4 regions of the Kitasatospora sp. McL0602 genome follow, and region 4 is predicted to be linked to each of the others. Evidence: riboswitches for the same ligand, from Rfam matches in the RefSeq annotation. Region 4 holds a riboswitch; each other region holds the start of a gene.
What was found. Region 4 has a riboswitch for cobalamin ahead of ACR68M_RS11285 (ribonucleoside-diphosphate reductase subunit alpha). Riboswitches for the same ligand answer to the same signal wherever they lie in the genome.

Region 1 (3,478 bases), 1.7 Mb from region 4:
GGCCGGCAGCCCGGCCAGGTCGGCCTCGGCCCGGATGGTGGCAAAGGACTGGCGGTAGATCGCCGCGCCGTCCTTCTCGTACTCGATCACTTCATCCTCCGGGCCTTGGCCACTGCTTCGGCCATCTGCTCTGTCGTCACTTCTGCTGGAACATCTTCTGGGACACCTGCTGGAGTACCTGCTGGAGTAGCTGCTGGAGCACCTGCGGTCGCGGCCGCCCCCACGACGGCCACCCGGTAGCCCTGCCCAGTCGCGAGCACGTCCACCCACTCCCCGGCAGGGTGCCCGCACCGCCGTTCGCAGCCCGACCAGTGCACGGGCAGCAGCCCGCCGCCGTGTGAGGCGTCGAGCGCCGAGGTCGCGTCAGCCCGTACGTCGGCGAGCGACTTGGCGCAGCCGGGGGCGCCGGTGCAGGCGCTGGCGCGCTCCCAGGCCGTGCCGGGGGTCGTCCGCAGCCCGGCCGCCGCCAGCTCCGCGAGCCGCTCGGGGGCGGCGCCGGGCAGCACCACCGTCCGCCAGGGCGTGACGCGCAGTGAGCCCGCCGAGGCGTCCGCGAGCGACCGCCACTGCGCGGCGCTCACCCGCCCGAACTGCAGGCCGACGGACAGCCCGCCCGGCAGCACCCCGACCTGCGGAGCGGCCACGGCGAGGACCGGCAGCGGCTCGGAGCCCGGGGGCAGCGGCAGTTCGCGTACGTGCCAGGCCCGCATGCCCGCGTCCCGGACGGCGTCCAGGAACTCCCGGGCCGCCTCCAGTGCGTGCTGCACGGCCTCATCGGGCGGCACCCGGCGGGCCGTGGCGGCTCGGCCGAGGCGCAGCAGGGCGCCGCCGTCGGGGGTTGCGATCAATGTCACATCGGCGTCGAGGGTGGCGACGTCGCCGCGCCCGTCGTCGAGGGCGAAGAGGAACTTGCCGGACAGGGCGGCGGCCCAGCCGCTCGCGCAGAGCGCGGCGTCGAGCTCGCGCGTCCAGCGCTGGACGTCGGCGTGCCCGTCGCCGTCGAGACCGGCGGCCGGGGAGGCGACGATGTTGCGGACGCGTTCGTGGGTGTCCGAGGGGAGCAGCCCGGCGGCGCGCAACCGGCGGCCGAGTTCGAGGCCGGAGTCGGCGGGCAGGCCACGGAGTTGGACGTTGCCGCGGGAGGTGGTCTCCAGCGCTCCGTCGCCGAGTTCGCTCGCGGCGTCGGCCAGTGCGCGCGCCTGACGGTCCGTCAGAAGTCCGCCCGGTATCCGGACCCGGGCGAGGGCTCCGTCGTCGGCCGTGTGCAGACGAAGGGCCCCGGGGCAGGCGTCCGAGCGCGCGCGGTCGGGCGCGCCGGGGCCCGGCTCGGCGGTGTCGGGTCGGGGTGACATGGCGGCGAGCATACCCACGATCCGCCGTCGTACCGCTGCCGTGTGGATCACACCCGATCCGATGGCTCCCTGTCCCCGCCCATCACCACCCCGTACGATGCTCCCGGGCTCGTCTCGCGGCGGGCCCACGCCAGCGACGGCGCCAAGGGGAGGAAACCGGTGCAATACCGGTGCGGTCCCGCCACTGTGACCACGGCTCACCGGCCGTGGGAGCCAGGAACTCCTGCCGTCCTCGACAAGCCCCCACCAGGGGTATCCCACGGGGCGCGGACCCCGAGGAAGGCAAGACCTATGCGCCGCTGTCGCACGCCCCTGCTCCCAGAGCCGTCTCTCGCCGTGCCGTCGCATCTCACTCCTTCGCTCCCTGCCGCTCGGGGCGTCTTCGTGGCCGGGAGGGCCTCCGCATGATCCTTCTCCTTTCGACCTCCGACACCGACCTGCTGAGCGCCCGTGCCTCGCAGGGCCCGGTCGACTTCCGCCTCGGCAACCCGGCCCGGCTCACCGCCGAGGCGCTGCCCGAGCTGCTGGAGGGCACCGAGCTGGTGGTCGTCCGGCTGCTCGGCGGGCGCCGGGCCTGGCAGGAGGGTCTGGACGCGCTGCTCGCGGGCCCCCGCCCGGTGATCGTGCTGACGGGTGAGCAGGCCCCGGACGCCCAGCTGATGGAGCTCTCCACCGTCCCCGCCGGGATCGCCGCCGAGGCGCACGCCTACCTCGCGCACGGCGGCCCGGCCAACCTGGCCGAGCTCGGCGCCTTCCTCTCCGACACCGTGCTGCTGACCGGCCACGGCTTCGCCGCGCCCGCCTCCGCGCCCGAGTGGGGCCCGCTGGAGCGCACCGCCGCCGACACCGACGGCCCGGTCATCGCGGTCCTCTACTACCGCGCCCACCACATGAGCGGCAACACCGCCTTCGTCGAGACGCTCTGCCAGGCCATCGAGGCCAAGGGCGCCCGGCCGAGGCCGCTCTACTGCTCCTCGCTGCGCGGCGCCGACGCCGATCTGCTGGCCGAGCTGGGCCGGGCCGACGCGATCGTCACCACCGTCCTCGCGGCGGGCGGCACCCGCCCGGCCGACGCCCAGGCGGGCGGCGACGAGGAGGCGTGGGACGCGGGCGCGCTCGCCGCCCTGGACCGCCCGATCCTCCAGGCGCTCTGCCTGACCTGGTCCCGCGCCGCCTGGGAGTCCAGCGACGACGGCCTCTCGCCGCTGGACACCGCGACGCAGATCGCCGTCCCCGAGTTCGACGGCCGCCTGATCACCGTCCCGTTCTCCTTCAAGGAGCTGGACGAGGACGGCCTCACCGTCTACGCCGCCGACCCCGAGCGGGCCGCCCGCGTCGCGGGCATCGCCGTCGCCCACGCCCGGCTGCGCTACACCCCGGCCGCCGAGCGCCGCCTGGCCCTCGTCCTGTCCGCGTACCCGACCAAGCACGCCCGGGTCGGCAACGCGGTGGGCCTGGACACCCCGGCCAGCGCGATGCGCCTGCTCGCCCGCCTGCGCGCCGAGGGCATGGACCTCGGCACCGACCTGCCGGGCCTGGACATCACCGGCGACGGCCACGAGGGCGACGCGCTGATCCACGCCCTGATCTCGGCCGGCGGCTACGACCAGGACTGGCTGACGGAGGACCAGCTCGCCCGCAACCCCGTCCGCATCCCGGCCGCCGACTACCGCCGCTGGTACGCGACCCTCCCCGAGGGCCTGCGCACCCACGTCGAGGAGCACTGGGGCCCGGCGCCGGGCGAGCTGTACGTCGACCGCTCGCAGAACCCGGACGGCGACATCGTGCTCGCGGCCGTCCGCTCGGGCAACCTGCTCGTGCTGATCCAGCCGCCGCGCGGCTTCGGCGAGAACCCGGTCGCGATCTACCACGACCCGGATCTCCCCCCGAGCCACCACTACCTGGCCGCCTACCGCTGGATCGCGGCCGCGCAGGAGGACGGCGGCTTCGGCGCCCACGCGGTCGTCCACCTCGGCAAGCACGGCAACCTGGAGTGGCTGCCCGGCAAGACCGCCGCGCTCTCCGCCGACTGCGGCCCGGACGCCGTGCTCGGCGACCTCCCGCTGGTGTACCCCTTCCTGGTCAACGACCCGGGCGAGGGCACCCAGGCCAAGCGCCGCGCCCAC
Region 2 (3,478 bases), 800 kb from region 4:
CCGGCTGCGCAGATCCGCCAGGCACTCCAGCGAGCGCTCCAGCAGGACGGGCTTGCGCTCGCGGTAGTCCAGCGCGCCGACCTCGGCCACGGCCTTCCCGAGCAGCACGACCTGGCTGCGGCCGTCGGCGCCGGGCTTGAGCAGCACCGGGTTCATCGCCGCCTCGGGCTCGACCCGGGCGGCGGCGGCCTGCATCGCCTGGGCGCGGCCGATCTCGGCGCCGTCGGCCGTGACGAAGGAGTTCAGCGACATGTTCTGCGCCTTGAACGGCGCCACCCGCACCCCCTGCCGGGCCAGCCAACGGCAGATCCCCGCCGTCACCACGCTCTTCCCGGCATCCGAGGTCGTCCCCGCCACCAACAGCGCGCCGCTCATGCCCCACCCCTCTTCCTCAGCAGTCCGGCAGCGGCGGTGACCGCAAGTGCCAGCACCCCGACCCGGCGTGACAGTACGCAGGCCCGCTCGATGTCGTCGACGGCCACCGGCCGCAGCTCGGCCCCCAGCACCGGCCGGTGCTCGACCCGGGTGCCGTACGCGAGGGTGCCGCCGAGGCGCACGCCGAGTGCCCCGGCGAAGCTGGATTCGGCCTGCCCGGCGTTGGGGCTCGGGTGCGAGGAGCCGTCCCGCCGCCAGACCTGCCACGCGGTACGGGGTGCGGGCGCCGCGGCGACGGTCAGCAGGGCGGTCAGCCGGGCGCCGGGCCAGCCCGCGACGTCGTCCAGCCGGGCGGCGGCCCAGCCGAACCGGCGGTAGCGCTCCGAGTGGTGGCCGACCATCGCGTCCAGCGTGTTGACGGCCCGGAAGGCGAGCAGGCCGGGCGCACCGGCCACCGCCCCCCACACCAGGGCGTTGACCACGGCGTCGGCGGTGTTCTCGGCGACCGACTCGACCACGGCGCGGGCGATCTGCGCCTCGTCCAGGCCGCTCGGGTCGCGCCCGCACAGGTGCGGCAGGCGCTCGCGCGCCGCGTCGAGCCGACCGGCCGTCAGGTGCCCGCCGATGGTCCGGGCCTCCCGGGTCAGCGAGGTGCCGCCGAGCACCGTCCAGGTCGCGGCGGCGGCCAGCGCGGCCCGCCCGGCCCAGGCCCGCCCGAGGGTGCGCTCGGCGAGCACGGCACCGGCCGCGACGGCGCCCACGCAGGCGGTGGTGTGCAGCGCTCCGGCGCCCCGGTGGTCACGCCAGAGCGCACGCTCCAGGCGCCCGGCGGCCGAGCCGAAGACGGCGACGGGGTGGCCACGGCGCGGGTCGGCGTACCGGGCGTCGGCCAGATACCCGAGGACACTGCCGATCGCGAAGGCGGAACCCCGCCTCAACGCGCGCACGGCGCAGCGAAGGCTCGGTCGGTCGGCGGTCGGCTCGCGACCGGGGCAGCCTGCATGGCGTGCGTGTCCTCACTCAGGGTCCGCGCCCTGGATCGACGTACCGAAGGCGAGAGTCTCCTGGCTCCCGAGGTCGCCCGTGGACTCTCGTCCGTCGGCTCCCCGGTGACAGTGGCGGGACCGCGCCGGATTCGCACCGGCTTCCTCTCCTTGCCTCCGTTCGGCTGAAAGATCCCACCACGCCGTTCGACCGGGAGTCAACAAACGACTCCGGAGGGCTTGCTCACAGGCGGCACTACCCGCGTAGCCTCACTGCGCGTCGACGGTCCGTCATTACCTCCGAGTAGGGCGGCCTCTCACGGCCTGCCCGCTGTACGATCCACCAACTCCCGCTCGGGCCCGGCCGTCGGGGTTCGTGTCTTCAGCGGGTGTGAGACGGCCGAATCGCCCCCGTACGGTCACTTGAATGCGACGCAGACCGCCCAATCCTGCCCCCACCCCCGTGCCCTTCTCCCCGGCTGCCGCCCGCGCCCACCGCGCCGGCCTGGGCCTCACCCCGGGGCAGGTGGCCGAGGGCATGGCCGCACACGGCGTCCGGCTGCTGCCCTCGCACGTGATCGGCTGGGAGAGCGGCGAGCTGCGCCCCACCGAGGAGGAGTTCATCGCGCTGGCCCGCGCCCTCTGGTGCCCGCCCGCCCAGCTGATGGGCACTCACCCCGGCACCCTCCGCGACTTCCGCGTCGCCCGGGAGCTCAGCCCGGAGCAGGCCGCCCAGCGGATCGGCATCTCCGCCGCCGCCTACGAGAAGGTCGAGGCCGGCGGCAGGTGGACGGGCGACGCCGACCAGTCCCACGCCCTCGCCCACACCCTCGGCATGAGCCTGCGGGCCCTGCTGTACGTGACCAGCCGTCAGGACGAGCTCGACAAGCTGCTGCGCAGCTGCGTGGACGGCCGCTGGCAGGGCCAGCTGAAGCCCGTCGCCCGCCTCGTCCCCGTCCCCCGCGAGGTCCTCTCCGTCGTCCTGGCCGCCCTCCAGGCCGACTACCAGGTCCCCATGCACTGGGGCACCTCCACCCCCGCCGCCGACCAGACCCCCACCGTCCCGCTGGCCCAACGCTTCTGGGAGCTGCTCTCCCAGCACCACACGGACATCCCGGTCTGACGCAGGGGACTCTGTGCCGCCGGTTCCCCGCGCCCCTGGTGGTCAACGCCCCAGTATGTGAGCCCCACGGACGGGCGCCCCCCGCTGGCAGGGGGTCGGGCGCGGTAGTGGACTGGGAAGCACCGAACCGCCCACCTGTCACACCCGGGGAGTGCCATGCGCTGGCAGACCGCCACGATCACCGCCGCCGCTGCCGTCGGGACGGGAGCGGCGGTCCTGCTGCTCGGCCGCCGGGTCTCCGAGCAGACCGTCCGCCCCGGCGCCCGGCCGGCGCCCAGCACGGTGCTGCGGGTGCACGGCCTGGCCGCCGGGCGGGTGGCCCTGACGCGTACGCCGGAGACGGCCCGCCCCGGGCGGTACGCGCTGGAGTGGGGGACGGGCGGCCACGCGGTGGTCGGCGAGATCCTGGGGACGGACGTGCAGACCGTGACGCGCCGCCTGGAGCGAGCGGGCAGCGGCACGCTGGAGGTCGGCACCGAGCTGCGGATCACCCCCCGGGTGTACGTCGGTGACCCGATGTCCGCGCTCGCGCTGCCGTTCAGCGAGACGGCCGCCGAGGGTGAGCTCGGCCAGCTGCCCGCCTGGTACACGCCCGGCGTGCGCGGCACCTGGGTGGTGCTCGTCCACGGCCCCGGCGCGGACCGCTCGCAGGCGCTGCCGGTGCTCCCCGTCCTCGGCTCGCTCCAGCTGCCCACCCTCACCGTCACCTACCGGGGTGACGAGGACGCCCCCGCCTCCCCGGACGGGCTCGGGCACTTCGGCGAGACGGAGTGGCGGGACGTCGAGGCGGCCGTCCGCCTCGCGCTGGACAGCGGCGCCGGGCGGGTCATCCTGTACGGCTGGTCGCTGGGGGCGACCATCGCGCTCCAGACCGCCGCGCGCTCGGCCTGGCGGGAGAAGATCTGCGGGCTGGTGCTGGACTCGCCCGTCCTCGACTGGCCCGCGACGGTGCGGCGGGGTGCCGTCCGCACCGGTGTCCCGGCGCCGCTCGCCTCGC
Region 3 (3,478 bases), 4.1 Mb from region 4:
CGCGTCGTCGTCACCTCCGGGTACTACCAGTCCGTGGGCCTGCTCTGCGAGGTGCTGCGCAGCGGCGGCGCCGACCGAGTCGCCGCCGAGGACCCGGGCCACAACGTCTACCGCGCGGTCGTCCAACGCTCCGGCCTCCGCACCCTCGCCCTGCCCGTCGACGCCCACGGCGCCCGCGTCGAGCAGCTGACGGCGGACGTCGGGGCGGCCTTCCTCACGCCTGCGCACCAGTACCCGACCGGCGTGCCGCTGCACCCGCGCCGCCGTCAGACCCTGTGCGGGTGGGCCCGTGCCACCGGCGGACTGATCGTGGAGGACGACTACGACGGCGAGTTCCGCTACGACCGCCAGCCCGTCGGCGCCCTCCAGGGGATGGCACCCGGGCACGTCGTGTACTGCGGTACGGCGTCCAAGACCCTCGGCCCGGCCCTCCGGCTCGGCTGGATGGTCCTGCCGCCGGACCTGGTGGCGCCGGTGGTGCGGGCCAAGCAGGCGGCGGACATGTACACCGAGACCCTGGGGCAGCTCGTCCTCGCCGACCTGATCACCACCCACGCCTACGACCGCCAGATCCGCGCCGCCCGGCTGCGCTACCGCCGCCGCCGCGAGCTCCTCCTCGACCGGCTGGCCGCCCACCCCGCCCTGACCGTGCACGGCGTGCCCGCCGGGCTGCACGCCCTCGTCACACTCCCTGCGGAAGACCCGGCCGAAGAGCGGCTGATGGCGGGCTGCGCCCGGCGGGGTGTCGCCGTCCGCGGTCTCACCGAGCTGCACCACGAGCCGGGCGGCCGCCCGCAGGGCCTGCTCGTCGGCTTCGCGGCGCCGTCCGAGCGGGCCTACCCGGCCGCCCTCGACGCGCTCTCGGCCGCCCTGTCTGACCCGTCCGGGCCGTCCGAGCAGGCTCAGGCCTCCCGGTAGCCGAGCACGCCGTGCTCGAGCACCTCGGCGATCGACATGTCGACAAGGCGGTAGCGCACGATCCGGCCGTCCCGCTCGCCCTCGACCAGGCCGCCGGCTCGGAGCAGGCGGAGGGCCTGGGAGACCGCCGGGTCGCGCATCCCGGTCGCGACGGCCAGGTCGGAGACGGCGAGCGGGCCGGTCTCGTGCAGCGCGAGCAGCAGGGCGAGCCGACCGGGGTCGGCGAGCAGCGCGAAGCGCTCGGCCCAGGACCGGACGTGCCCGGCGTCGCCGATGGCGGCGATGGCGTCGCAGACCCGGTGGCCGTCGATGGTCCGGTGGGCGGCGCGGTCGGAGGGGACGAGATGCATACCCAGCATTCTGGCACCCGCGCGCCGGGCGGCTCCCGAGCGGTGCGATTCACACACCTGCGCAGGTGTGCAGGCTTGCAGCTGATGCTCGGTCACCCCTACGGTGGTGCACGCCGTGGTGCTCGGGAAGACCGGTGACAGGCCCCCAGGGGTCTCAGCCCGGAGCGGCCCTCGCCACTGTGATCAGGTAGTGCTCGCACCATCCCCACCCCGCCCAGGGTCAGGGGGGTCACTGGCCGTCGTGAGGCGGCTGGGAAGGCCGGGTGCGGGCGCATCGACCTGTCAGCCAGGAGACCGGCCACGGCACTTCACGAAGTGATCCACGAGGTGTTGGAGCGTGACCGCAGATGACCCTGCCCGAAATCAGTGCTGCCCCGAGACTCATACCGGGCCGTGAGGCCACCGGCTTCCGCTGGAAGCGCGAGGACACCGTCCGTACCGCCGGGCTGATCGCCGTGATCCTGCTGATGCACGTGCTGGCCTTCGGCACGCTGTTCTTCCTGGTGGTGCCCGCGAACTACAAGGTCGGCACCCAGGTCTTCGGTGTCGGCCTCGGGATCACCGCCTACACCCTGGGCATGCGGCACGCCTTCGACGCCGACCACATCGCGGTGATCGACAACACCACCCGCAAGCTGATGGCGGACGGCAAGCGCCCGGTCTCGGTCGGCTTCTGGTTCGCCCTCGGCCACTCCTCGATGGTCGTGGTGATGGCCGGCCTGGTCGCCGGGGGAGCGGCCCTGGCGGGGACGCTGATGAACGACGAGTCCACCACGCACAAGGTGCTCGGCCTGATCGGCACCACCACCTCCGGCGCCTTCCTCTACCTGATCGCCGCCCTCAACCTGGCGGCACTGACCGGCATCCTGCGGGTCTTCCGGGCGATGCGGGCGGGCCAGTACGACGAGGCGGAGCTCGAGCAGCACCTCAACTCGCGCGGCATGATGAACCGCATCCTGGGCCGGGCCACCCGCTCGATCACCCGCCCGGGGCAGATGTTCCCCGTCGGCATGCTGCTGGGCCTGGGCTTCGACACCGCGACCGAGGTCACGCTGATGGTGATGGCCGGCTCCGGCGCCGCCGCCGGGCTGCCCTGGTACGCGATCGTCTGCCTGCCGCTGCTCTTCGCGTCCGGGATGAGCCTCTTCGACACCCTCGACGGCACGTTCATGAACTTCGCCTACCAGTGGGCGTTCTCCAACCCCGTCCGGAAGGTCTACTACAACCTCACCATCACCGGGCTGTCGATCGCGGTGGCCTTCGTCATCGGCACCATCGAGCTGGTCGGCGTCGCCCACGAGAAGTTCGGCCTCACCGACCCGGTGACGGGCTGGGTCGCCGAGCTGAGCCTCGACAACGTCGGTTTCGCGATCGTCGGCCTCTTCGTGGTGGTCTGGGCCGCAGCCCTGGCCTACTGGCGGCTGGCCAAGGTCGAGCACCGCTGGTCCGCCAAGGGCGCGGTCGAGGAGCAGTAGCGGCGTCAGTGGCCGGTGGCTGCGGCCTGCTCCGGGAGCGGCTGGGCGGCGGGCTGGGCCGGGTGGCCGTGGTGGGGCTGGTCCAGCGGCCCGGCCATGAAGGCGAGGATCGCGGCGGAGCAGATGAACGCCATGTGGATCACCGTGCCCCAGAGCAGGGAGTCGCGCGGGGTGTGCTGCACGTTGACGAACATCTGGAGCAGGTGGATCGAGGAGATCCCGACGATCGCGGTGGCCAGCTTGACCTTCAGCACGTTGGAGTTGACGTGCGAGAGCCACTCCGGCTGGTCCCGGTGGCCCTGGAGGCCGATCCGGGAGACGAAGGTCTCGTAGCCGCCGACGATCACCATGATGAGCAGGTTGGCGATCATCACCACGTCGACCAGGTTCAGCACGGTGAGCATCACCTGGCTCTCGCCGACCTCCCCGCTGATCACCTCGGAGATCAGCCGCCAGAGCTCGTGGAAGAACTGGACGACGTACACGCCCTGCGCGGCGACCAGCCCGAAGTAGAGCGGGGCCTGGAGCCAGCGGCTGGCGAAGAGCGCATAGCCGAGCGACGGGGCACTGGGGGCGCCCGGTGCGTTCACTTTGAGTGACCGGGTCATGCCATAGACGGCCAAGGGAGGTACTCCAGGAGCGGGGTCGACGGGGGAGGGCCCGGATGTCGCCGTACGGGTGGCAGGGCCTCCGCCATTCTGCGCCAACTGGGCTGAGCTGGTGAATCCCTGACAC
Region 4 (3,478 bases):
CGGCAGCTCCCACGCGGTGCGGTAGAGCGAACGGACCTCGGCGGGCAGCCAGTTGAGCTCCTGGACGGAGCCGTTGGCCTCGCGCAGCGCGTCCCGGGTCTGCGTGTCCCAGACGCCCAGCTCCTTGAGCTCGCTGACCAGGTACGGGTTGACCTGGAGGAACTCGCCGGAGAGGGTCTCGCGCTTGAACAGGTTGGACACCTGCGGCTCGATGCACTCGTACACGCCGGCGATCGAGGCGATCGTCGCCGTCGGCGCGATGGCCAGCAGGAGCGAGTTGCGCAGGCCGGTCTCGGCGATGCGCGCCCGAAGGGCCGTCCAACGCTCCGCCCAATGGGGGGCGGTGTCGAAGTGGTCGATGTGCAGCTGGCCACGGGCGGCGCGGGTCTCGGCGTACGCCTCGTGGCGGCCGAGCTGCTCGGCGAGCTCGCTGGAGCGCTCGTAGGCGACCAGCATGATGCGCTCGGCGATCAGGGTGGAGAGCTGCTTGGCCTCGGCGGAGTCGAAGTCGAGCCGGAGCTTGAAGAAGACGTCCTGGAGGCCCATCACGCCGAGGCCGACCGGGCGCCAGCGGGAGTTGGAGGCGCCGGCCTCGGGGGTCGGGTAGAAGTTGATGTCCACCACGCGGTCGAGGAAGGTGACGGCGGTGCGGACGGTCGAGTCCAGCCGCGCCCAGTCCATCGCGTTCAGCAGGTCCGCTGGGGTGGCACCGGCGGCGACGTGGGCGCCGAGGTTGACCGAGCCGAGGTTGCAGACGGCCGTCTCGGAGTCGTCCGTGACCTCGAGGATCTCGGTGCAGAGGTTCGAGGAGTGCACGGTGCGGCCGGGCACGGCGGTCTGGTTGGCGGCGCGGTTGGAGGCGTCCTTGAAGGTCATCCAGCCGTTGCCGGTCTGCGCCAGGGTGCGCATCATCCGGGCGTAGAGGGTCTGCGCGGGGATGGTGCGGACGGCCTTGCCCTCGGCCTCGGCCTTCAGGTACGCGGCGTCGAAGTCGGCGCCCCAGAGGTCGACTAGCTCGGGGGTGTCGGCGGGGGAGAAGAGTGACCAGTCGGTGCCGGCGTTGACGCGGCGCATGAACTCGTCCGGGATCCAGTGGGCGAGGTTCAGGTTGTGCGTACGCCGGGCCTCCTCACCGGTGTTGTCGCGAAGCTCCAGGAACTCCTCGATGTCCGCGTGCCAGGTCTCCAGGTAGACGCAGGCCGCGCCCTTACGGCGGCCGCCCTGGTTGACGGCCGCGACGGAGGAGTCGAGGGTGCGCAGGAACGGCACGATGCCGTTGGACTTGCCGTTGGTGCCCCGGATCAGCGAGCCGCGCGAGCGGATGCGGGAGTACGAGAGGCCGATGCCGCCGGCGTGCTTGGACAGCCGGGCGATCTGCGCGTAGCGCGAGTAGATCGAGTCCAGGTTGTCGAGCGGCGAGTCCAGCAGGTAGCAGCTGGACATCTGCGGGTGCTTGGTGCCGGAGTTGAAGAGCGTGGGCGAGGAGGGCAGGTAGGAGAGCGCGCTCATCAGCGCGTACAGCTCGGCGACCTCGCGGACGGACTGCTCGCTGTCGCCGACCGCCAGGCCGCAGGCGACACGGAGCAGGAAGTGCTGCGGGGTCTCGATGACCTTGCGGGTGATCGGGTGGCGCAGCAGGTACCGGGACTGCACGGTGCGCAGGCCGAAGTACTCGAAGCGGTCGTCGCCCCGCTGGTCGATCAGCTCGTCCAGGCTGTCGGAGTGCTTGGCGACGAAGGCCGCGGTGGTGTCGCCGATCAGGCCCTCGGCGTGGCCGACCTGGATCGAGGCGGAGAAGTTCAGCGCGCCCTGGCCGACGGCCTCGTCGGAGATCTCCAGTGCGAGCAGGCGGGCGGCGAGCTTCGAGTACTGCGGGTCCTCGGCGATCATCGAGGCGGCGGCCTCGACGGCCAGGCCGCGCAGCTCGGCGAAGTCGGAGCCGGCGTTGCGGCCGCGCAGGGCGGCGGCGGCGACGTGGCCCGGGTCCACCTGCGGGAGGTCGACGCTGCGGTCGGTGAGGAGCCGGAGGAGCGCAGCACCGGGGTCGGTCTGGGCGTGGTCGGCGGAACCCTGGGACGGCAGGGCAACTGCGATGGTCAAGGCGCTCTCTCCTGGCGGCGGCGGAACGACGAGGGGTGTCGTCGGGCCGGTCTGGGCGCAGGGGAATGGCGCGCGACGCACCTCGGGTGCGCGCGTTTCGACCCCCCGGCCCGCCCGCGAGGCCCGGACGTGTAGCTGTGCTGCAAGGCGTCTGCGGGGAAGCCGTGTGCACACCGTCGGCAGGTCATCGGACTCGCGGGGGCGTCTCGGGAGACGGCCGCTCACCGCTGCGGGGCAGTCTCAGATTCTCACTGAGTTCCCCTGCTTCGACAGCGAGAGCGAGCATACATGTTGTGGCGGAGGGAGGATGCGACCCCAGATGTAGTGCCGCGTGTCGTGGTCGGGTGGTAGCGGGGAGCCACCGTACGACCCGTCAGAAGCTGATCGCGTACGTCAGGAGGTCGATCCCCGGGCGCGGCGCCCAGTCCCGCTCGGGGGTACGGACGAAGCCCACCCGCTCGTAGATCCGGTGCGCCGCCTTCATCGAGGGGCGGGTGGAGAAGGCCATCCCGGCGAGCCCGAGCTCCCGGCTGCGGGCCATCGCGGCCCGGACGAGAGCCTCTCCGACACCCCGACCCTGGGCCGCCGAGGCGACCGCGAGCATCCGGATCTCGCCCTCGTGCGGCTGGGCGATGTCGGCCCATTCGGTGCCGCCGGTTGCGAACGTCACACAGCCGAGGACGCGGCCGTCGGCGTCGGCAGCGACGAGCAGCTCGGCCTCGTCGGCGCGGCGGCGGGGGTCGCGCAGGAGTTCGACGTACGGGCTCGCGGGGTCGGTGTGGCCGCCGCCGACGAAGGCCTCGACGGTGACGGCTCCGGCTGCTTCGAGGTCCTCTTCGCGGGCTCGGCGGATGACGATGTCCATCGGACAAGTGTGCCCGAAGAGATGTTCGAAGCGGCGGGCAGGGTGCCGCGCAGGCGGTCCGGCAGGGCCGGGTCGACGGGGTAGCCGGTGGGGCGGTGCCAGTTGTCGCGGCCGGTGCGGGCATGGCGGTCGACGTCCCGGCCGATCAGGGTGCCGAGCAGGCCGAAGCCGCCGACCGCGCCGAGCAGGCCGAGTGCGTTCGCGAAGGTCTCCGAGGTCATGCCCACCAGCCTTCCGGCCGCGGGCGGGCGTCACGAGTGGCAGGAACGACCTATTGCATCGAAATCCTGCCACTGGCACGCTGGGGTGCATGCTGAAGAACGTCGTCGCCGTGGTGCTGGAGCCCGTCCACCCCTTCGAGCTGGGCGTCGCCTGCGAGGTCTTCGGCCTCGACCGCAGCGACGACGGCCTGCCGGTCTACGACTTCGCGCTCGCCTCCGACCGCCCCGGGGCGCTGCGCACGCACGCTGGGTTCACCGTCGACGTGCCGCACGGCGTCGAGCGCCTCGCCGA

Region 1: linked by a shared signal. The riboswitch ahead of cobN (cobaltochelatase subunit CobN) and the one ahead of ACR68M_RS11285 (ribonucleoside-diphosphate reductase subunit alpha) in region 4 are both predicted to bind cobalamin.
Region 2: linked by a shared signal. The riboswitch ahead of ACR68M_RS07905 (cobalamin biosynthesis protein) and the one ahead of ACR68M_RS11285 (ribonucleoside-diphosphate reductase subunit alpha) in region 4 are both predicted to bind cobalamin.
Region 3: linked by a shared signal. The riboswitch ahead of ACR68M_RS30060 (HoxN/HupN/NixA family nickel/cobalt transporter) and the one ahead of ACR68M_RS11285 (ribonucleoside-diphosphate reductase subunit alpha) in region 4 are both predicted to bind cobalamin.

The regions. Positions count from the first base shown of each region.
Region 1 is NZ_CP197246.1:767,268-770,745, forward strand. It holds gene ACR68M_RS03565 (precorrin-8X methylmutase) at 1-90, opposite strand, end outside; gene ACR68M_RS03570 (hypothetical protein) at 87-1,352, opposite strand; cobalamin riboswitch at 1,457-1,597, shown strand; gene cobN (cobaltochelatase subunit CobN) at 1,757-3,478, shown strand, end outside.
Region 2 is NZ_CP197246.1:1,711,168-1,714,645, reverse strand. It holds gene ACR68M_RS07910 (cobyric acid synthase) at 1-375, opposite strand, end outside; gene ACR68M_RS07905 (cobalamin biosynthesis protein) at 372-1,313, opposite strand; cobalamin riboswitch at 1,411-1,552, opposite strand; gene ACR68M_RS07900 (helix-turn-helix domain-containing protein) at 1,786-2,481, shown strand; gene ACR68M_RS07895 (alpha/beta hydrolase) at 2,638-3,478, shown strand, end outside.
Region 3 is NZ_CP197246.1:6,607,067-6,610,544, forward strand. It holds partial or broken gene pdxR (MocR-like pyridoxine biosynthesis transcription factor PdxR) at 1-918, shown strand, start outside; gene ACR68M_RS30055 (ArsR/SmtB family transcription factor) at 903-1,268, opposite strand; cobalamin riboswitch at 1,368-1,585, shown strand; gene ACR68M_RS30060 (HoxN/HupN/NixA family nickel/cobalt transporter) at 1,616-2,743, shown strand; gene ACR68M_RS30065 (TIGR00645 family protein) at 2,749-3,333, opposite strand.
Region 4 is NZ_CP197246.1:2,508,817-2,512,294, reverse strand. It holds gene ACR68M_RS11285 (ribonucleoside-diphosphate reductase subunit alpha) at 1-2,100, opposite strand, end outside; cobalamin riboswitch at 2,262-2,392, opposite strand; gene ACR68M_RS11280 (GNAT family N-acetyltransferase) at 2,474-2,965, opposite strand; gene ACR68M_RS11275 (helix-turn-helix domain-containing protein) at 3,276-3,478, shown strand, end outside.